3 regions of the Pseudomonas sp. GW821-FHT02H06 genome follow, and region 1 is predicted to be linked to each of the others. Evidence: predicted binding sites of a transcription regulator. Region 1 holds the regulator's gene; each other region holds the start of a gene.
The links. The regulator sigma-54, encoded in region 1, starts transcription at its own class of promoters, with help from an activator protein. The targets are predictions, from matches to a motif close to ANTGGCATNNANNTTGCTNT.
Positions count from the first base shown of each region.

Region 2: a site for sigma-54 is predicted at 3,929-3,948, ahead of glnA (glutamate--ammonia ligase). Genes of this name have one in related genera too.
Region 3: a site for sigma-54 is predicted at 3,436-3,455, ahead of flgB (flagellar basal body rod protein FlgB). Genes of this name have one in related genera too.

Region 1 is NZ_JBWKVD010000007.1:203,178-210,243, forward strand. Features, by position in the region: gene AC07VF_RS14145 (sensor domain-containing diguanylate cyclase) at 1-571, opposite strand, end outside; gene AC07VF_RS14150 (HPr family phosphocarrier protein) at 616-888, opposite strand; gene rapZ (RNase adapter RapZ) at 905-1,762, opposite strand; gene ptsN (PTS IIA-like nitrogen regulatory protein PtsN) at 1,765-2,229, opposite strand; gene hpf (ribosome hibernation-promoting factor, HPF/YfiA family) at 2,242-2,550, opposite strand; gene AC07VF_RS14170 (RNA polymerase factor sigma-54) at 2,627-4,120, opposite strand; gene lptB (LPS export ABC transporter ATP-binding protein) at 4,309-5,034, opposite strand; gene lptA (lipopolysaccharide transport periplasmic protein LptA) at 5,034-5,576, opposite strand; gene lptC (LPS export ABC transporter periplasmic protein LptC) at 5,563-6,135, opposite strand; gene kdsC (3-deoxy-manno-octulosonate-8-phosphatase KdsC) at 6,146-6,679, opposite strand; gene AC07VF_RS14195 (KpsF/GutQ family sugar-phosphate isomerase) at 6,680-7,066, opposite strand, start outside.
Region 2 is NZ_JBWKVD010000015.1:82,319-89,384, reverse strand. Features, by position in the region: gene AC07VF_RS21160 (YkgJ family cysteine cluster protein) at 1-95, shown strand, start outside; gene typA (translational GTPase TypA) at 299-2,119, opposite strand; gene thiI (tRNA uracil 4-sulfurtransferase ThiI) at 2,260-3,714, opposite strand; gene glnA (glutamate--ammonia ligase) at 4,047-5,453, shown strand; gene AC07VF_RS21140 (chorismate mutase) at 5,656-6,222, shown strand; gene AC07VF_RS21135 (DUF4124 domain-containing protein) at 6,349-6,873, shown strand; gene AC07VF_RS21130 (DUF4124 domain-containing protein) at 6,857-7,066, shown strand, end outside.
Region 3 is NZ_JBWKVD010000014.1:43,011-50,076, forward strand. Features, by position in the region: gene AC07VF_RS20345 (flagellar hook protein FlgE) at 1-177, opposite strand, end outside; gene flgE (flagellar hook protein FlgE) at 435-1,769, opposite strand; gene AC07VF_RS20355 (flagellar hook assembly protein FlgD) at 1,798-2,523, opposite strand; gene flgC (flagellar basal body rod protein FlgC) at 2,539-2,982, opposite strand; gene flgB (flagellar basal body rod protein FlgB) at 2,986-3,393, opposite strand; gene cheR (protein-glutamate O-methyltransferase CheR) at 4,449-5,276, opposite strand; gene AC07VF_RS20375 (chemotaxis protein CheV) at 5,321-6,253, opposite strand; gene flgA (flagellar basal body P-ring formation chaperone FlgA) at 6,328-7,066, shown strand, end outside.

The sequences.
Region 1 (7,066 bases):
ATGCACTGGCAATGCCGACGAACTGGCCGTTGTCGGAGGGGAGGCGGCGACTGAAACTGATGCACAGGTCCTTGAAGCCCCAGCGTGACAGGAAGGGCCCGTCGACCACCAGCGCCAGCGAACCGCTGTCCCGGTGTTTCTGAAAGCCCGGCCGGTCGGAAAAGTTGTCCAGCCGAGGCGTCAGCGAGGTGGAGTCGGCGACGATGCGCCCGGTTTCATCCAGCAGCACCACATCGCCCTTAAAGGGCGCCGCCGTGGCCCGGTCGAAGAGCACCAGTTGCCGTAACTCCGGCGAGATCGTCATCACGTCGGGTCGTCGCCATGCAGTGATCAGGCCCTGAAGTGAGGTGTCGTACAGCTCGGCGTTACGCTGCACATCTGCGTCGATCAACTGCACCACGTTGTTTGCGGAGCGCACGGCGGCTTCGTTGGCCGTGCCCAGCTCCCGAAACAGCAACGAAGTCACGATGGCTAAGATGGCTGCCACCGCCAGGGTGCTCCCCAGCATCAGCATCTTCTCGGACCTTGATCTGACCCCTCGCGCTAATGGAGGCATGGCTGTCAGTGGCATCGCTCATCTCTGACGGTAATGGACGCGTCGGGCAGCGGTAAGGCTTATTCGCCTTCGTCGAACTTGTTATTGATCAGTTCGACCAGTCCCGCCAGCGCGGCATCGGCTTCTTCACCTTCGGTGGCCAAGTGAATCAGGGTGCCCTTGCCGGCCGCGAGCATCATGACGGCCATAATGCTTTTGCCGTCGACCATCGTCTCCGGCGTGCGACCGACCCTGATCTGGCAAGGGTACTTGCCGGCGACGCCCACGAATTTGGCGGCGGCCCGGGCGTGCAGACCCAGCTTGTTGATGATGGTGATTTCTAGAGCGGGCATCGCGATGGAGGTCCTTTCAGCTTAGGTCGCGGTGGCGGACCTGAACATTCTTGAGCGATTGCTGCAGCACCTGACCCAGACGTTCGGTCAGGTAGACGGAGCGGTGGTGTCCGCCGGTGCAGCCAATGGCAATAGTAACGTAGGCGCGGTTGCTGGCGGCGAAGCGCGGCAACCACTTATTGAGGTACGAAAAGATGTCCTGGAACATTTCTTCGACGTCCGGTTGAGCCGCGAGGTAATCGGCAACCGGCTTGTCGAGGCCGGACTGCTCGCGCAGCTCGGGCTTCCAGTACGGGTTCGGCAGGCAGCGCACGTCGAACACCAGGTCGGCGTCCACGGGCATGCCGCGCTTGAAGCCGAAGGATTCGATGAGGAAGGCAGTGCCCGGCTCGGGTTTGTTCAGCAGGCGCAGTTTGAGAATGTCGCGCAGCTGGTAGAGATTCAGGTGCGTGGTGTCGACCGTCAGATCAGCCAAGTCGATGATCGGACCGAGCAGGGTTTTTTCGTCACGAATCGCTTCGGCCAGCGAGCGGGTTGCCGTGCTCAGCGGGTGACGACGGCGGGTCTCTGAAAAGCGCTTTAGCAGGGTGGCTTCATCGGCGTCGAGAAACAGCACGTCGCACTGGATGTGCCGGGCCCGAACTTCGGCGAGCATGCGCGGGAATCGCGTCAGGTGACTGGGCAGATTGCGCGCGTCGATCGAGACCGCCAGCAGGGGCTCAGCCAGTTCGGTGTTGATCAGCGCGCGCTCCGCCAGCTCTGGAAGCAGGCCGGCGGGCAGATTGTCGACGCAGTAGAAACCGCTGTCTTCAAGGACATCGAGGGCCGTGCTCTTGCCGGAGCCGGAGCGGCCGCTGACGATGATCATCCGCATGATCAGTGACCGTTCTGGACGTCGAGCACGACGCTGTAGAGCTCTTCGTCGGTTTTGGCACCGCGCAGGCGCTTACGCACATCATCACGGTCGAGCATGCTGGCGATCTGGCGCAGCAATTCAAGGTGAGCATCGGTAGCCGCTTCCGGGACCAGCAACACAAACAGCAGGTCAACCGGTGCGCCGTCGATGGCGTCGAAATCGATGGGTTTCTCGAGATGCAGTACGGCGCTGACAGGCGTTGAGCAGCCCTTCAGGCGGCAGTGGGGAATGGCGATGCCATTACCGAACCCGGTAGAGCCGAGCTTTTCACGGGCAATGAGGCTGTCAAACACGACCTGCTCATCCAGATCAGGCACTTGCGTGCCGATCATTTTGGCGATGTTCTGGAGTACGGCTTTTTTGCTGCCGCCTGGCACGTTCACGAGTGAACGGCCAGGGGTCAGGATATTTTCAAGTCGGATCATGGGTGGGGAGTGTCAGCGAGCAGTCGCGCCTTGCAGCAGACTTTGCTGTTTTTCCTTATGTTTTTTGAGTTGGCGGTCAAGCTTGTCGGCAAGCAGGTCAATGGCTGCGTACATGTCGTCGTGTTCGGCGTTGGCAACCACTTCAGCGCCAGGAACGTGCAAGGTGGCTTCGATTTTCTGCTTGAGCTTCTCGACCTCCATGGTGACCTGCACATTCGTGATCTTGTCAAAGTGGCGTTCCAATCGGGCGAGTTTCTCGCCGATGTAGGTACGCAGAGGTTCAGTCACTTCCAGCTGGTGTCCACTGATGTTGACTTGCATACAGCTTCTCCTTCGTTGCCAGTGCATTAAGAGGCAGGCGTAATGCCTGCCACTGGAACGCTTTGACGTGTGACCTTTACATCAGTCGCTTGCGTTCGCTGGACGGCGAAATCCCAAGGGATTCGCGGTACTTGGCGACTGTGCGACGGGCCACTTGAATGCCTTGTGCTTCCAGTAAACCAGCGATCTTGCTGTCACTCAACGGCTTTTTCTGATTTTCCGCAGCGACCAGTTTTTTGATGATCGCGCGAATCGCCGTGGACGAGCATTCGCCGCCTTCGGAGGTGCTGACGTGGCTGGAAAAGAAATATTTGAGTTCGTAGATCCCGCGCGGGGTGTGCATGAACTTCTGCGTGGTCACCCGGGAGATCGTCGATTCGTGCATGCCGACCGCTTCAGCGATGTCATGCAGAACGAGGGGCTTCATGGCTTCGTCACCGTACTCGAGGAAGCCTCGCTGGTGTTCGACGATTTGCGTGGCCACCTTCATCAGCGTCTCGTTGCGGCTCTGCAGGCTCTTGATGAACCAGCGAGCTTCCTGCAGCTGATTGCGCATGAATGTGTTGTCGGCACTGGTATCGGCGCGACGCACAAAACCGGCGTACTGCGGATTGACCCGCAGGCGCGGCACGGATTCCTGGTTCAGCTCCACCAGCCAGCGCTCGTTGTCCTTGCGCACGATGACGTCAGGCACGACGTATTCGGCTTCGCTGGACTCGATCTGCGAGCCGGGGCGCGGATTGAGGCTCTGGACCAGTTCGATGACCTGACGCAGGTCGTCTTCCTTGAGCTTCATGCGGCGCATCAGTTGCGCGTAGTCGCGGCTGCCGAGCAGATCGATGTAGTCACTGACCAGCTTCTGCGCTTCCGCCAGCCACTTGGTTTTGGCGGGCAGCTGGCGAAGCTGCAGCAGCAGGCATTCACTCAGGTTGCGAGCGCCGATGCCGGCAGGCTCGAACTGCTGAATGCGGTGCAGAACGGCTTCGATTTCGTCCAGCTCGATATCGAGCTCAGGGTCGAAGGCGTCGAGCATTTCTTCGAGTGTTTCGTCGAGGTAGCCCTGATTGTTGATGCAGTCGATCAGCGTCACGGCGATCAGGCGATCGGTGTCCGACATTGGCGCCAGGTTGAGTTGCCACAGCAGGTGGCTTTGCAGGCTCTCGCCAACGGAGGTGCGGGTGGTGAAATCCCACTCGTCATCGTCGTTGCTGGGCAGGCTGCTGGCGCTGGTCTGATAGACGTCTTCCCACGCAGTGTCGACGGGCAGCTCGTTGGGAATGCGCTCGTTCCAGTCGCCGTCCTCCAGATTGTCGACGGTAGGCGCCGATTCCTGGTAGGTGGGTTCCTGAACATCAGCGTTGGGCTTTTGCTCTACGTTATCCGCCAAGGGGTCGGCGTTGTCGAAATCGTCGCCTTCCTCCTGCCGTTCCAGCATCGGGTTCGACTCCAGCGCCTCCTGAATTTCCTGTTGGAGATCCAGCGTCGACAACTGAAGCAAGCGGATTGCCTGTTGCAGCTGAGGTGTCATCGTCAGCTGCTGGCCCATTCTCAAGACTAGCGAAGGTTTCATGGCAGGGCTTAACACCTTATTCGCCGGCGCACTGCGCGCCATTTACTAGCAGGGCGCCGAGGGCGCCAACTTAAGCAAATTATATGCCTGAAGCTGGAGGGTTTGCCTAGAGTGTGATGACAATTAAAAAACGAGGTTGGCGATGGCGCACATTGCGGGAACCGCACAACCTCATGTCATCACTGCGGTTACAGGCGGAACTCGTGACCCAGATACACTTCCTTGACCAACTGGTTGGCCAGGATGGATTCGGCGTCGCCTTCGGCAATCAGCTGTCCATCGTTGACGATGTAAGCGGTTTCGCAGATATCCAGCGTCTCACGCACGTTGTGGTCGGTGATCAGCACGCCGATCCCTTTGGCCTTGAGGTGGTGAATGATCTGCTTGATGTCGCCTACGGAAATAGGGTCAACACCGGCGAAGGGTTCGTCGAGGAGAATGAATTTCGGCGAAGTGGCGAGGGCGCGTGCGATTTCCACACGGCGACGTTCACCGCCCGACAGGCTCATGCCCAGGTTGTCGCGAATGTGGGTGATGTGGAATTCCTGCAGCAGGCTTTCCAGCTCCTTGCGGCGGGCAGCGCGATCGAGCTCCTTGCGGGTCTCCAGGATCGCCATGATGTTGTCCGAGACGGAGAGCTTGCGGAAGATCGACGCTTCTTGTGGCAGGTAGCCAATACCGGCGCGTGCACGGCCGTGCATCGGCTGATGGCTGACGTCCTGGTCGTCGATCAGGACGCGACCCTGATCCGCTTGAACCAGGCCGACGATCATGTAGAAACAGGTGGTCTTGCCGGCGCCGTTGGGGCCAAGCAGGCCGACGATCTGGCCGCTCTCGATGGACAGGCTGACGTCACGTACGACCTGGCGGCTTTTATAGGCCTTGGCCAGGTGCTGGGCTTTCAGCGTCGCCATTACTGGGCCTTCTGCTGGTCGGTTTTCTTTTTCGGCTGGATGACCATGTCGATACGAGGGCGTGGTGCGGTGACCTTGGTGCCATTGGCACGACCGGCGTTCACGACCTGCTTGACGGTGTCATAGACGATTTTCTCGCCTTCGGACGTGTTGCCGTCGTTGACCACTTTGGCCTTGTCGATCAGCACGATGCGGTTCTGGGCCGCGAAGTACTGGATAGTGACGCCCCAGGCCTGAACGATCGGCTTGTCCACCGATGGCTTCTGCTCGTAGTAGGCCAGGTTGCCCACGGACGTGAACACGTCCACGTCGCCTTGCGGTGTACGGGTGATGGTCACGGTGTTGCCGGTGATCTTCATCGTGCCCTGGGTGATGATGACATTGCCTTTGTAGGTGGCGATGCCTTGCTTGTCGTCCAGCTGCGCGTCATCCGACTGGATGTGGATGGGTTGATCGCGATCCGTCGGCAGAGACCAGGCGCTCGCGCTTCCCAGTGCTGCGCCCAGGCCGAGCAAAAAAGGAAGGGTTTTAACGAGCCTCATACTGTCCTCTTACGTTGGATAGCAGGTTCATCCTGCTTTCTTTCAGATACGCTTTCATACCCGTGCCGGTCGTTACACCGCCAAGGCCGTCGATTCTAACGGGTTGGGCAGTCTCCGCATATTGCTTCTGCGGGAATACAGTCATGCGGCTGCTGGTGATGATGGTGGTGCGGTCTTTTTCGTCGGTGCGGTTGATGCGCACCGAGTCGATCAGCTCGACGTGATCGCCCCCCGGCGACACTTCGGCGCGAACGCTCTGTACGTGCCACGGGAAGGTAGAACCTCGATACATCTGCAGCACCGGCGTGGTCATCAGGGTGACGTCGGTGGCTTTCAAGTGCTCTACCTTGTCCGCGGTCATGTCGTACTGCATGGTCCCGTCGGGCAGGTACTGAATGCTGTGGGCGTTGGTCGCGTAGTAATCGACGGCGCTCTCATCCACGGCAGCCTTGGGTTGATCGAGGAAACTTTCCGGACTGATGTTCCAGTAGCCGACCGCTGCCAGCAGCAGTGCCAGCACACCGAACAGCAGAAACGTTCGAAACTTTTTGCTCAGCATAAATGCACTTCTATAGGTAGGCGGCGTGAGCCGCTTCGAGGTTGCCCTGAGCCTTCAGGATCAACTCGCAGAATTCGCGGGCAGCGCCTTCGCCGCCACGTGCCTGGGTAATGCCGTCGGCATGCTCGCGGACAAAGCTGGCGGCATTGGCAACAGCCATGCCCAGGCCCACCCGGCGAATGACCGGCAGATCAGGCAAATCGTCGCCCAGATACGCGACCTGCTCGTAGCTTAGATTCAGTTGCTGCAAAAGCTCGTCGAGTACCACGAGTTTGTCTTCGCGGCCCTGATAAAGGTGCGCGATGCCGAGGTTCTTCGCGCGCCGCTCAACCACGGGGGTCTTGCGTCCGCTGATGATGGCAGTCGTCACACCCGAGTTGATGAGCATTTTGATGCCCTGGCCGTCGAGGGTGTTGAAGGTCTTGAATTCACTGCCGTCTTCGAGGAAGTACAGGCGTCCGTCGGTGAGTACGCCATCGACGTCGAAGATCGCCAGTTTGATGTTCTTGCCGCGTTGCATCAGGTCATTCATATCGGCGCTCATTTACATGACTCCTGCGCGGAGCAGGTCTTGAAGATTGAACGCGCCAACCGGGCGATCGTTCTCGTCGACCACGATGAGTGCGCCGATCTTGTTGTCTTCCATGATTTTCAAGGCTTCGGCCGCGAGCATTTCCGGGCGCACGGTCTTGCCGTGGACGGTCATGACTTCATCGATGGTCGCCTGGCGTATGTCGATCGGGCGATCCAGGGTGCGACGCAGGTCGCCGTCCGTGAAGATACCGGCAAGGCGGCCGTCGCTCTCGAGGATGGCGGTCATGCCAAGCCCCTTGCGGGTCATTTCCATCAGCGAATCGCGAAGCGGCGTGCCGCGCGCAACCTGCGGCAGGTTGGCGCCAGTGTGCATGACATGCTCGACCTTCAGCAGCAG
Region 2 (7,066 bases), on a different contig from region 1:
GCCCGGGTTATTGCGCGTACAAGCCGAAAGAAGTCGTGCGCGAAAGCACCGGTACGCTGAACTCGAACTCCGGCCGGGTGCCGTTGAAGTTCTAAGCCCCTACAGAGTTCGCGCACGCGTTCCCGGCTAAAGCCGGTCCTACCAAAGGCGCGCGGGCTTTAGTGGGACCGGCTTTAGCCGGGAAGGGGCCGGATTGAGCAACATCGCCCTCACATCGACACCGGCCAAACCAAAATCCACACAAACAAAAACGCCCCCGGCCTTTCGACCGGGGGCGTTTTCGTTCAGCCGGGGCTAGTTACGCCTTGGCTTTCTTGGCAGCACGGGTACGCTCGCCTTCGTCGAGGATCTTCTTGCGAAGACGGATCGACTTAGGGGTGACTTCGCACAGCTCGTCGTCCTGGATGAATTCCAGAGCCTGTTCCAGTGTGAAGCGAACAGGTGGAACCAGAGCGATGGTCTCGTCCTTGCCCGAAGCACGCATGTTATCGAGCTTCTTGCCTTTGGTTGGGTTCACACCCATGTCGTTGTCGCGGCTGTTCAAGCCAACGATCTGACCGTTGTAGATCTCCTGACCGTGCTCGACGAACAGCTTGCCGCGCGCCTGCAGGGTTTCCAGGGAGTAGGTCAGTGCCTTACCGGTTTCAACCGATACCAGAACGCCGTTCTGACGACCGGACATGTCGCCGGACTTCATGGTGTCGTAGCGGTCGAAGATCGAGGTCAGGATGCCAGCACCGTTGGTCAGGGTCAGGAACTGGTTACGGAAACCAATCAGGCCACGAGCAGGGATGTTGTATTCCAGACGCACACGGCCTTTGCCATCCGGCACCATGTTGGTCAGGTCGCCCTTACGCAGACCCATCTCTTCCATGACCTTGCCCTGGGATTCTTCAGGGGTGTCGATGGTGACGTTTTCGAACGGTTCCTGCTTCACACCGTCTACCTGACGGATGATCACTTCAGGACGACCGACACCCATTTCGAAGCCTTCGCGACGCATGGTTTCGATCAGTACCGACAAGTGCAGCTCACCACGGCCCGAGACCTTGAACTTGTCAGCCGAGTCGCCTTCTTCAACGCGCAGAGCAACGTTGTACAGCAGCTCTTTGTCCAGACGCTCCTTGATGTTACGGGAGGTCACGAACTTGCCTTCTTTACCGCAGAACGGCGAGTCGTTGACCTGGAAGGTCATCGAAACGGTCGGTTCGTCAACGGTCAGCGGCTTCATCGCTTCAACTGCGTCCGGGTGGCACAGAGTGTCGGAGATGAACAGCGAGTCCATACCGCTGATGCAGACGATGTCGCCAGCGGCAGCCTCTTCTACGTCGATGCGGTGCAGACCGTGGTGACCCATCAGTTTCAGGATACGGCCGTTGCGGCGCTTGCCGTCAGCACCGATCGCGACAACCGGGGTGTTCGGCTTGACGCGGCCACGAGCGATACGGCCAACACCGATGACGCCCAGGAAGCTGTTGTAGTCCAGTGCCGAGATTTGCATCTGGAACGGACCGTCACGGTCGACTTTCGGCGCAGGTACGTTGTCGACGATCGACTGGTACAGCGGGGTCATGTCTTCAGCCATGTCGGTGTGATCCAGACCGGCAATGCCGTTCAGGGCCGAGGCGTAGACGACTTTGAAGTCCAGCTGTTCTTCGGTGGCACCGAGGTTGTCGAACAGGTCGAAGATCTGGTCCAGAACCCAGTCCGGACGCGCGCCTGGACGGTCAACCTTGTTGATGCACACGATCGGACGCAGGCCGGCTTCGAAAGCCTTCTTGGTCACGAAACGGGTTTGCGGCATAGGGCCGTCTTGAGCGTCGACCAGCAGCAGAACGGAGTCAACCATCGACATCACGCGCTCTACTTCACCACCGAAGTCGGCGTGGCCCGGGGTGTCAACGATGTTGATGTGGTAGCCATTCCAGTTGATCGCGGTGTTCTTCGCGAGAATGGTAATACCGCGCTCTTTTTCCTGGTCGTTGGAGTCCATCACGCGTTCGTCGTTGAGCTCGTTGCGCTCAAGGGTGCCGGACTGGCGCAGAAGCTTGTCGACGAGGGTAGTTTTACCGTGGTCAACGTGAGCAATGATGGCGATGTTGCGTAGATTTTCGATCACTTGTGTATCTCGATCAGAGGATTCGGTCAGCTGTCTGATTGTAGGCAGCTATGAACGGTGGAGCCGGCGAAAGCCGTTACGGCTGACGACTGGTGTCGGGGGGCCGGTGACGCAAGCCACAGGCAAACAGCCCCGGGCACTTAGCTCGGTCGATAAACGCGCACATTGGCATGCCCCTCACTGAGCAGATGATGAGCATGCAGGCGACTCATGACGCCTTTGTCGCAATAGAGCAGGTACTGGCGCGTGTCATCCAGTTCCTTGAAACGGCTGTTCAATGCAAAGAACGGCAGCGTTTGTACTTCGACGCCAGTCAGCGCCAGCGGGCGGTCTTCTGCTTCATCCGGGTGACGGATGTCGATGACCACTTGCCCCGCCAGCGCCTGACTGACTTCTTCAATCTGAACGTCCTGGCCCAATTCCTCGATCACGCGATCGATCGGTACCAGACGAGCGTTTTCCAGCGCACGTTCGAGCACGGCCATGTCGAACGATTTTTCTTCGTGCTCGACCCGATTGCGCTTGGCGGCGGTCTTCGGATTCACCGAAATCACACCGCAGTATTCGGGCATGTGCCGGGCAAAATCGCCGGTGCCGATCTGATCGGCCAGGTCGATGATGTCCTGCTTGTGACTGGCGATCAGCGGTCGCAGGACCAGCTTCTCCGTTACGCAATCGATGACCGACAGGTTGGGCAGCGTCTGGCTGGACACTTGGGAAATCGCCTCGCCGGTCACCAGCGCGTCGATTTCCAGCCGGTCGGCAATGTTGGTCGCAGCGCGCAACATCATACGCTTCAATACTACGCCCATATGACTGTTATCGACTTTTCCGAGAATTTCTCCCAGAACTTCCTCGAACGGTACGCTCACGAACAGCACCCGCTGAGAGCTGCCGTACTTCTTCCAGATGAAGTGCGCGACTTCCATCACGCCCAGCTCGTGGGCACGTCCGCCCAGATTGAAGAAGCAGAAATGGCTCATCAGGCCGCGACGCATGATCTGGTACGCGGCCACGGTTGAGTCAAAGCCACCGGACATCAGGATCAGGGTCTGTTCAAGCGAACCCAGCGGATAACCGCCGATGCCGTTGTGCTGGCTGTGGATCACGAACAGGCGCTGGTCCCGAATCTCGATTCTGACCTCGACTTCCGGGGCTTTCAGCGAAATGCCGGCGGCGTTGCATTCACGACGCAGCTTGCTGCCGACGTACTTCTCGACGTCCATGGAGCTGAAGTCATGATGGCCCGCACGCTTGCAGCGCACCCCGAAAATCTTGCCGGGGAGCGCGTCGCCGAAGTGCAGCTTGCACTTCTCGTAGATGTCTTCCATGTCGCCCAGCGGATACTGGTCAACCTGCAGAAAGTGCGTGATGCCGGGCATGCAGCTGAGGCGCTCGGTCATCTCGCGCAGGACTTTGGCATCCTCGACCCTGGTTTCGACCTCAAGGTTGTCCCACACACCATCCACCACCAACGCCGGGTCCAGATCGCGGAGCACCGTACGGATGTTCTTGGCCAGCTGTTTGATGAAGCGCTTGCGCACAGGCCGGCTTTTGATAGTGATTTCTGGGAAGACTTTGACGATTAATTTCATGAAAACAGCGCGCTAGGTCCCGGTCGAAAAAGGGGGGCGCGGATTATAGCGGAAATTGCTCAAGGTTTAACCAGTTATCGTACGGCCAATCGTCCGCGCACCAAAACGGCCCTGTATACAATTACTTGGCACCATAAGGGTGCGCCGGTTTTCGAATATGCGACGTTTAACGCGCTTAAAGGCAGCTATTCCCTCGGAAAACCCAACACAGGGCACTGGCATGCAAATTGCTCCCTTGTGAGGCAGGTTGCCTTGGTCGAGTATCGCGCCCGGCATCACCCAAATTGAAGGGCCAACCACTACTCAGGCCCTAATCCACCCCGGAGGACAACATGTCGAAGTCGGTTCAACTCATCAAAGATCATGACGTAAAGTGGATTGATCTGCGCTTCACGGACACCAAAGGCACTCAGCACCACGTGACCATGCCGGCCCGCGATGCGCTGGAAGACGACTTCTTCGAAGTCGGCAAAATGTTCGACGGTTCCTCCATCTCGGGCTGGAAAGGTATTGAAGCCTCCGACATGATCCTGCTGCCGGACGACGAAACCGCCGTGCTGGATCCGTTCACCGAAGAGCCTACCCTGATCCTGGTTTGCGACATCATCGAACCTTCGACCATGCAAGGTTATGATCGCGACCCACGCGCCATTGCTCACCGCGCCGAGGAATACCTGAAGTCGACCGGTATCGGTGACACTGTATTCGCCGGCCCTGAGCCAGAATTCTTCATCTTCGACGAAGTGAAATTCAAGTCCGACATCTCCGGCTCCATGTTCAAAATCTACTCCGAACAAGGTTCGTGGATGTCCGATGCTGACATCGAAGGCGGTAACAAGGGTCACCGTCCAGGCATCAAAGGCGGCTACTTCCCGGTTCCACCGTTCGACCACGACCACGAAATCCGCACCGCAATGTGCAACGCCCTGGAAGAAATGGGCCAGGTCGTCGAAGTTCACCACCACGAAGTGGCAACCGCAGGCCAGAACGAAATCGGCGTGAAATTCAACACGCTGGTTAAAAAGGCTGACGAAGTTCAGACCCTGAAATACGTCGTGCACAACGTCGCCGACGCTTACGGCCGCACCGCTACCTTTATGCCAAAGCCTCTGTACGGCGATAACGGTTCGGGTATGCACGTTCACATGTCCATCTCCAAAGATGGCAAGAACACCTTCGCAGGCGAAGGTTATGCCGGCCTGTCCGACACCGCTCTGTACTTCATCGGTGGCATCATCAAGCACGGCAAGGCCCTGAACGGCTTTACCAACCCGGCAACCAACTCGTACAAGCGTCTGGTTCCAGGCTTCGAAGCGCCGGTCATGCTGGCCTACTCGGCTCGTAACCGTTCGGCGTCGATCCGTATTCCTTACGTCAACAGCCCTAAGGGCCGTCGTATCGAAGCACGTTTCCCGGACCCGGCAGCCAACCCGTACCTGGCCTTCGCTGCCCTGTTGATGGCTGGCCTGGACGGCATCCAGAACAAGATCCACCCTGGCGATGCGGCTGACAAAAACCTGTACGACCTGCCGCCTGAAGAGGCGAAAGAGATCCCGCAAGTTTGCGGCAGCCTGAAGGAAGCCCTGGAAGAGCTGGACAAAGGTCGTGCGTTCCTGACCAAAGGCGGCGTATTCAGCGACGACTTCATCGACGCTTACATCGCGTTGAAATCCGAAGAAGAAATCAAAGTGCGCACCTTCGTACACCCACTGGAATACGAGCTGTACTACAGCTGCTGATCCAGTCGCGTCGGCGAAAGCCGCGTGAACAAAAGGCCTCCTTCGGGAGGCCTTTTTTGTGCTCGTCTTTCGCCGCGTTACGTACATACATATGTAACGCAGTTGAGATCACCTGTTGAGGCAATATAGTCAGCACTCCGACTTTTCCGAACACGTGCCTCGACGATCGCGAGCCAGATTACTCATGCGAGAACACACCCTTATGCCCAAGCTGATTCAGATCACCCTCTTCGCGCTGGCCGTGTTTGCGCCAGGCCTTTATGCAGCGAACACTCAGCAGCCTCCCGCACAGCTTCAACCGCTCATCGCAGCCATGGAGCAACGCTTGGAAATCGCCAATGACGTGGCGCGCAGCAAATGGCACAGCGGCAAGCCGGTTCAGGACAGTGAGCGCGAGCGCCAGGTGATTCAGAACGCCGAGTCACGGGCGAGTGAATTCGAGCTGGGCGCCGACGACGTACGCGATTTCATGACCGCCCAGATGGAAGCCAACAAGATGGTGCAATACGCGCGTATCGAGCAGTGGCGCGAAACCGGCCACTCCCCGGAGAAGCCAGACGTCAACCTGACCGATGGCATCCGGGGTCGGCTGGATACGCTGCTGCCGGTGTTGATGCAAAGTTACTCGGCGTTTCAGCCTTACCGCAGCGATGCCAAATGCGCTGGCTGGGTGCAGTCGGAAATCCAGCGACAGGCAAGTGATCCCGTCATTGAGACCGCGCTGCAACGGGCGGGAGGCGACCTCTGCCGGACCACACCAAGCCCGTGAGCGGGTGCGCAGGTCCGCTTCTCAAATGACACCGTCGATCAGTATTCCTCTATGCTGACCCGTGCCGCGTCATGGATTTAGCGCGGCACCATTGTTGGTTGTCCTGATCGCTGCACCGGAGTGTTCATGCGTCAATGTCTTGCCCTTCTGTTGCTGGTATTTGCGCTGCCCGCTGCCGCGCAGATCTACAAATACACCGATGCCTCCGGGAACACGGCGTACAGCAACCAGCCGCCGAACGGTACCAAAGCCGAAACTGTCGAGCTGCCGCCGCTCAACAGCGTCGAGACCGTCGTGCCTGCCGCGCCGCCGCCACTGCCCGCGACCCAGAACCAGAATCAGCAAACCGCTGCCACCTATCAGGTGCTCGCGCTGAAAGACCTGCCCCAGGACGAAGCGCTTCGTGCCAATAACGGCTCGTTCACTGTTGGCGTGGCCATAGAGCCCCGTTTGCAGCCTGGGCATTTGTTGCAGTTGGTGGTGGACGGCGCACCCTATGGCCAGCCCACGAATATTCCTCGGCTGCAGGTCATGGAGCTTGATCGGGGCGAACACAGCTTTTCGGTTCAGGTGCTGGAAAATCAGCGTTCGATCCAGCAAAGCGAGACGGTCAATCTGACAGTGCAGCGAGTCCATGTCGGCCGGCCTTAAATACGTCTACCAGTTGGCCGTCGCTCTGTGCCTGCTGTTCAGCGTGAGCCAGGACGTTTTGGCGGAGGTGTATACCTACGTCGATGCAGACGGCAATCGGGTCTTCACCGATCAGCCTCACCGCAATGCGAAGAAGGTCGACATAGCGCCGACCAACCGGGTCGATCAGCCCACGAAGGCGCCCAGTCGGGCA
Region 3 (7,066 bases), on a different contig from region 1:
CACCCCATCACCCGAGGCCGTCCGGCTGCCCCCGAGCATGGATGAGGAATAGACCGCCGAGAACTCGGCGCGTGAGGATTTGAAACCGGACGTGTGGACGTTGGCAATGTTGTTGCCGGCCACTTCCATGCGCTTGTGCGCCGCGTGCAACCCTGAAACCGCTGTGTTGAATGACATGAACACTCCCTGCGCCGTTGTTCAACGACACGCTCGTCAATGCATCGAGATCGCGGGCAAAGGAATGCAATCGAACGGACCGCGTAAACGACGCCGCTCAATGGCATTTATTTGTCAGCGATCTCGATTCTCGCAAAGACGAAAGTAGGAAGTTTCCAGTTGTAGAGTGGGACGGCTCTCGATATTTCAGTCAAAAAAAAAGGCATAAAAAAAGCCCCTCAGAGAGGGGCTTCAGCGAACGTATCCAGGGACCGCTATCAGGTCATCTGAATGATCGTCTGCATGATGGTGCTTTGCGTCGAAATGGTCTTGGCGTTCGCCTGGTAGTTGCTTTGCGCCTTGATCAGGTTGACCAGTTCACCGGTCAGGTCGACGTTGGATTCTTCCAGCGCCTGCCCGGTCAAGTAACCCAGCGTACCCGACTGTGGAGCGCCCGTGACCGGGATGCCCGACGAGGCTGATTCGCGCCAGTTGGTGCCGCCCGCCGGTGCCAGACCCTGAACGTTGGCGAAGTTGGTCAACGACACCTGACCGATCACCTTTGACTGACCGTTGGTGTAGGTCGCGAACATGTTGCCGGTGGCGTCGATGTTCATCGCCGTGATCTGGCCGGTGGCGTAACCGTCCTGGGTCTTGGTGATTGCACCCGAGACCGCGTTGGTCTGGGTGGTCGCCAGCATATTGAGCTTGATCCCGCCCGCGTTGGCGGACGCGCCGTTGCTTGACCAGGTGGTGGTGCTGCCGACGGTGGTCTTGGCGGCCGGTACCCAGTTGTTGATCGAGAAGACGCCGTCAGTACCTACGCTCACGTTTGGCGAATTGGTGGTATCAGGGGCGCCGGTGCCGCTGGTGATCAAGCCACCCGACGAATCGAAGGTCACTGCGGTCGCGTCAGCAGTAGTGGAGTTTGGATCGCTGATGCTGCGGCCATCGACCAGGCTGTACATCGTCCAGGTATTGGTGCCCGTCTTCGAAAAATACTGGTCGAGGGTGTGTTCGTTACCCTGACTGTCGTACAGCGGCGTGCTGTAGGTGGTGGTGTAGCTGTTGGTGTCGGACGGCGAGAACGTCGCAACCGTCGGAACCGTCGACGAGGAGTTCAGGTTGGAGGCGACGGTGATCAAGCTGGTGCTTTTCGGCGCCAGGTTCGACGAATCGACACGCAGGTTGCTCAGCACGCCGGTGGAGACATTGCCCTGACCGTCAACGCTGTAGCCCTGCAGGTTATTGCCCGCTTCGTTGATGATGTAGCCGGCGGAGTCGGTGTGAAATGCGCCGGCACGGGTGTACAGCTTTTCGCCGTTGTTGCTCAGCATGAAGAAGCCGTTGCCGTTGATCGCCAGGTCCAGGCTGCGGCCGGTACCGGTGTTCAGCGTGCCTTGGGTGAACTGCTGCGAAACCGCGGCGGTGGTGACGCCGCTGCCGGTGTTGGTGCCGCCGGAGGTGCCGCGAATCGATTGGGCGTACTGGTCAGCAAATTCCGCACGGGAAGATTTGAAACCGGTGGTCGCGACGTTGGCAATGTTGTTGCCGGTAACGTCGAGACTTTTGTTTGCGGCGTAGAGCCCACTAAGACCAACATTGAAAGACATGATTAACTCCTGCGCCGTCTAGTCGGCTCTAAATTCCGATTTGCTTGATTTTTGACAGTGCCACCTGGGTGCCGCCGGCAAGGTTCAACGTCATGTCAGAGCCCGTTGTGCCCATGGTCACGCTGCTCACTGTCGCCGGCAGATAGGTGCTCAGATTAGTAGCGGTGCCGTCCAGCTTGCCGTTGGCGACGAAGCTGTAATTGCCCGCTGCCACCGCTGCGCCGCTGTCGTCCAGGCCATCCCAGCTAAAGGATGTGGTGCCAGCGGCCTGAGTGCCGAGGTCGATGGTGCGCACGACGTTGGTACCGGTGCTGTCGTAGATCTTCACCGTGGTGTCGGCGCTGGACGATGGCAGCACCACCGAACCGGTCATGGCCTTGCTGGTATCGACATAGGTCGAACCTGCGTCCACGGTTACCGAGCGGCCGACCAGCGACGAGGCCTGCAACGCCTGGGACGACTGATACATGGTGCTGATCGAGTCGACCGAGGTGCTCAGGTTCTGCATGGTTTCCAGGCTGCTGAACTGAGCCAGCTGGGCCACGAACTCGCTGTTGTCCTGAGGATCGAGCGGGTTCTGGTTCTGCATTTGCGTGACCAGCAGTTGCAGGAATGAATCCTTACCCAGCGAACTTGAGCCGGTGAGGCTGCTGGTGTCGGTGCTGGATTTGGTGCTGGTGCCTGTGGTTCCGGGGGTCGTGCTTTGCAGCCCTTTGAGGAACGTCGAGGTAGCGTCTGTGCTTGAGACCGTCATGGATTTCGCCCTTTATCACTGACCCAGGGTCAGGACCTTCTGCATCATTGTTTTCGCGGTGTTCATGATTTCCGCGTTGGTCTGGAACGAACGGCTGGCCGAGATCATGTCGGCCATCTCGTTGACGACGTTGACGTTCGGGTAATACACGTAGCCGTTCTTGTCGGCTGACGGGTGATTTGGCTCGTAACGTGCTTCGAGGTTGGAGGCGTCTTCGACGATGCCGGAAACCTGTACGCCGGTGCCGGCCTGGCCCTGGTCTTCGAACAGCGAGGCGCTGCCGCCGGATTCCTGGCCCTGGAAGACCGTGGCGAACACCGGATGGCGGGCGCGGTAGGTCTTGTCCATGCTGGAGGACACGGTTTCGGCGTTGGCGATGTTGCTGGCCACGGTGTTGAGGCGGGTGTTCTGGGCACTCATGCCGCTACCGGCAATATTGAAAACACTGGATAGGGACATGGATTACTCTCCGCGCAGGGCTGCAACCAGCCCTTTGAATTTGCTGTTGAGCAAGGTGAAGCTGGCCTGAAAACCGATGGCGTTTTCGGCGTAGTTGGCGTTTTCGACCTGGGAGTCGACGGTGTTCTGATCGAGCGACGGCTGCGACGGGGTGCGGTAGAGCAGGCTGGCTTCGCCATCGCTCATGCCTTCGGCTTCGATGTGACGGCTGTTGGTCATGTCGAGGGCGAAGTGGCCGTTGTTGCTTTTGTCGCTTTGGGCGGCCAGGACTTTGGAGAAGTCCAGGTCACGCGCCTTGTAGTTGGGGGTGTCGGCGTTGGTGATGTTGTTGGCCAGCACTTCAGCACGCTGGGCGCGGAAGTTGAGCGCTTTTTCGTGGATGCCGAGGGCGTTTTCAAAACTGATGCTCATGTCGGGACCTTTGAGGGCTGACCAGATGTACGTGCAGGAGTTATAGCAAGGTGCGTGCCACTTGCTGGAAGTGCCGTTTTTCGCGGACTGCAGGGGTGTTGGTGCAAGGGGATGACAGAAAAGCGGCAAGGGATTTCCGCTCGATGGGAGGAAAGCGGCAAGAGCAGTGCCGTTTTTTTGCCGTATTGCGCTTTCGCTCGTGACATCAAGATCAAGGGCGTCTGCCTGGGGGCAGACGTTTCGCCTTCGGCGAGTTACTTGGAAAAGCACCCCAAGTAACCAAGGGTGCTTGCTCCTGGTTGGGCCCCTCCTGCGTCGGGGTTCCTTCACTCCGGTCTCGCTCCGTGGGCCCGCGCCGAACGGACATCCATGTCCTGACGGCGCTCTCGCCGCATCCATGCGGCTCGGCCCACTCCGCGAGACCTCCGTTCAGCCTGCACCCAAGTCGCGATTGGTGTCGTCTGAACTCTCTGCGTATGAAGATCAACGGCAACGGCGACGGCTTCCCGTCTGAAGCCAGTCCTACGGACTGCATGCGCTGCTGTTAGTGGGACCGGCTTTAGCCGGGAAGAGGCCAGTGCAGGCGCTTGCTATTTTGCTGATCAGACACCCTACCTGTGGGAGCGAGCTTGCTCGCGAATGCCGTTGCCGTTGCTGTTGCCGTTGCCGTTGCCGTGCTTTTGATCTTCATACGCGAACGGTCCGGTCACCGCCGAACGCGACTTGGGTGCAGGCTGAACGCAGGTCTCGCGCAGTGGGCCGAGCCGCATGGATGCGGCGAGAGCGCCGTCAGGGCATGGATGCCCGTTCGGCGCGGGCCCACGGAGCGAGACCGGAGTGAAGGTACTCCGACGAAGGAGGAGCCCAACCAGGAGCAAGCACCCTTGGTTACTTGGGGTGCTTTTCCAAGTAACTCGCCGAAGGCGAAATGTCTGCCGTTAGGCAGACCCCTCTAAGCGCCGCTCCGGCTAAGAGGCAGCCAACAGTCTCAGCGCCAACACGAAACAAAAAACCCCGCCTAAGCGGGGTTCTCATCAAAGCAAAACCGCAGCCAATCACTTGGCCTGATAAATAATCCCGGGACTGCACTGCACCATCTGATAATGATCGGGCAACCCGTTCAACGCCTCCGACGCCCCCAGGAACAAATACCCCCCCGGCTTCAACGTCGAATGAATACGCAGCAAAATATCCTTCTTCACCTCCGCCGAAAAATAAATCAGCACGTTGCGACAGAACACGATATCGAACTTGCCCAACGCCGCATAACTGTCCAACAGATTGAACGAACGAAACTCCACACGGCTTTTGATCGGCGCCTTCACCGTCCAGCGCCCTGGCGTCTTCTGATCGAAGAAACGCTGCAGACGATCCGGCGACAAACCCCGGCCGATGGCCAGACTGTCGTACTCACCCGTCTTGCAATTGTTCAACATCAAACCCGACAAATCCGTCGCCACAATCTGCGCGCCCGACTTCAACTGCCCCGGGTTACTGCGCTCGAACTCATCGATCGTCATCGACAGCGAATACGGTTCCTGACCCGACGAGCACGCCGCCGACCAGATGCGCAAACGCTGGTTGGGGCTGGCCTTGATCGCCTCGGGCAAGACCTTGTTCTTCATCACCTCGAAGGGGTACGTGTCGCGAAACCACAACGTCTCGTTGGTGGTCATCGCATCCACCACCTGCTCACGCAAACCACTGCGCGGCTGAGTCTGGATCCGCTGGATCAGCTCGCCCAACGATTTGATGGACTGCTGCTCCATCAACTTGTTGAGGCGGCTGGAAACCAGGTACTGCTTATTTTCACCCAGCAAAATGCCACAGGCTTTTTCCAGGAATACCCGGAACTGATCAAAATCCAAATTACCTGTAGACATGCCGCCTCTCAAATCATGTGAACAGCAAGGAGGAAAACCCCTCCTCAGCTGATATCTGCCGCCTTGATACGATCTACCACCCTCGCCGCCAGATCGTCTGGCCGGAACTTGGCCAGGAAATCATCCGCGCCGACCTTCTTGACCATCGCCTGGTTGAACACGCCGGACAACGACGTATGCAACACGATGTGCAACTTCTGCATGCGCGGGTCGCTGCGAATCTCCGCAGTGAGGGTATAGCCATCCATCTCCGGCATTTCAATGTCGGAAATCATCATCAGGAATTCTTCTTCCGGCTTCTTGCCTTCATCCACCAGTTTGCGCAGGAAATCGAGTGCCTGACGACCGTCATTCAACGCCGTGACTTCCACGCCGACGGTTTGCAGGCAACGCGTCACCTGTTTGCGCGCCACCGAGGAGTCATCGACCGTCAGCACGCGCAGCGACAGAGCCTTGTGCTGAACCTCCGCCGTGACCACGCCGACCGAGATGTTCTCGGACACCGGCGCCACTTCGGCGAGGATCTTCTCGACATCGATGATTTCCACCAGCTGGTTGTCCAGACGCGTCACTGCCGTGAGGTAGTGGTCGCGACCGGTGCCCTTGGGTGGCGGATGAATGTCTTCCCAGTTCATGTTGACGATGCGTTCCACCGCATGCACCAGGAAGCCCTGAATCTTGGTGTTGTACTCTGTGATGATCACGAATGAATTGGTAATGTCAGCCAGCGGCTTGCCACCGGTCGCCAACGCCAGATCGAGGATCGGGATAGTCCCGCCACGAATATTTGCCACACCGCGCACAATCGGACTGGATTTGGGCATATGGGTAAGTTTCGGGCACTGAAGCACCTCTTTTACCTTGAACACGTTGATCCCATACAACTGCTTGCCGTCCAACCGGAACAGCAACAGTTCAAGGCGGTTCTGCCCGACCAGTTGAGTGCGCTGGTTTACTGAATCCATCACACCAGCCATGCACCACACCTCCCAAAAACGACCAATTGCGCTACCGGAACGGTAAGCGGCACGGGCCTTGCTATTTACTCATCATGAACACACAAACGACAGTATCCCGACGCCCGGCACCCGCAACCCGCAGCTTTGTCTGCGTGCTGGTCGCGCTGTGTCTGTTGTGTGCCGCCAGCCTGAGCCGGGCGGACAACATGACCCTGCCTGAAACACTTATCGGCGTGACCCAGGGCTTTCTTGAATTCACAGTTGAAGACTACATGGCGACCAACCAAACCGCCGGCCGCTACGAAATTGAAGTCAAGCAGCTGGACCCGCGTCTGCGCATGCCGCTGTGCGACAAGGATTTGACAGCCTCACTGGAAAGCCCGGCCCAGCCCATCGGCCGCGTCACCGTGAAGATTCGCTGCGAAGGCACGTCCCCGTGGACGGTGTTTGTGCCGGCCCAGGTACACCTTTACCGCAATGTGGTCACGGCCGTGCGGCCCATGAAGCGCGACGCAATCGTGACGGAAAACGATGTGGCGCTGCGCGAACGCGACGTCAGCCTGCTGGGGCAAGGCTTCCTGGATTCAGTCGATCAGGCAGTCGGGCAAAAAGTTGTCCGACCAACGGTCATCGACCAGATCCTGACGCCCGTCCACCTCGATCAGCCGCAAATGGTCCATAAGGGCGACCAGGTGGTGATCAGTGCGCGCAGCGGTTCAATGAGCGTGCGCATGCCGGGCGAAGCCTTGTCCGACGGCGGTTTCAACGAGCAAATACGAGTGAAGAACCTCAACTCCCAGCGGGTGATCAAGGCCAATATCGTTGCGCCCG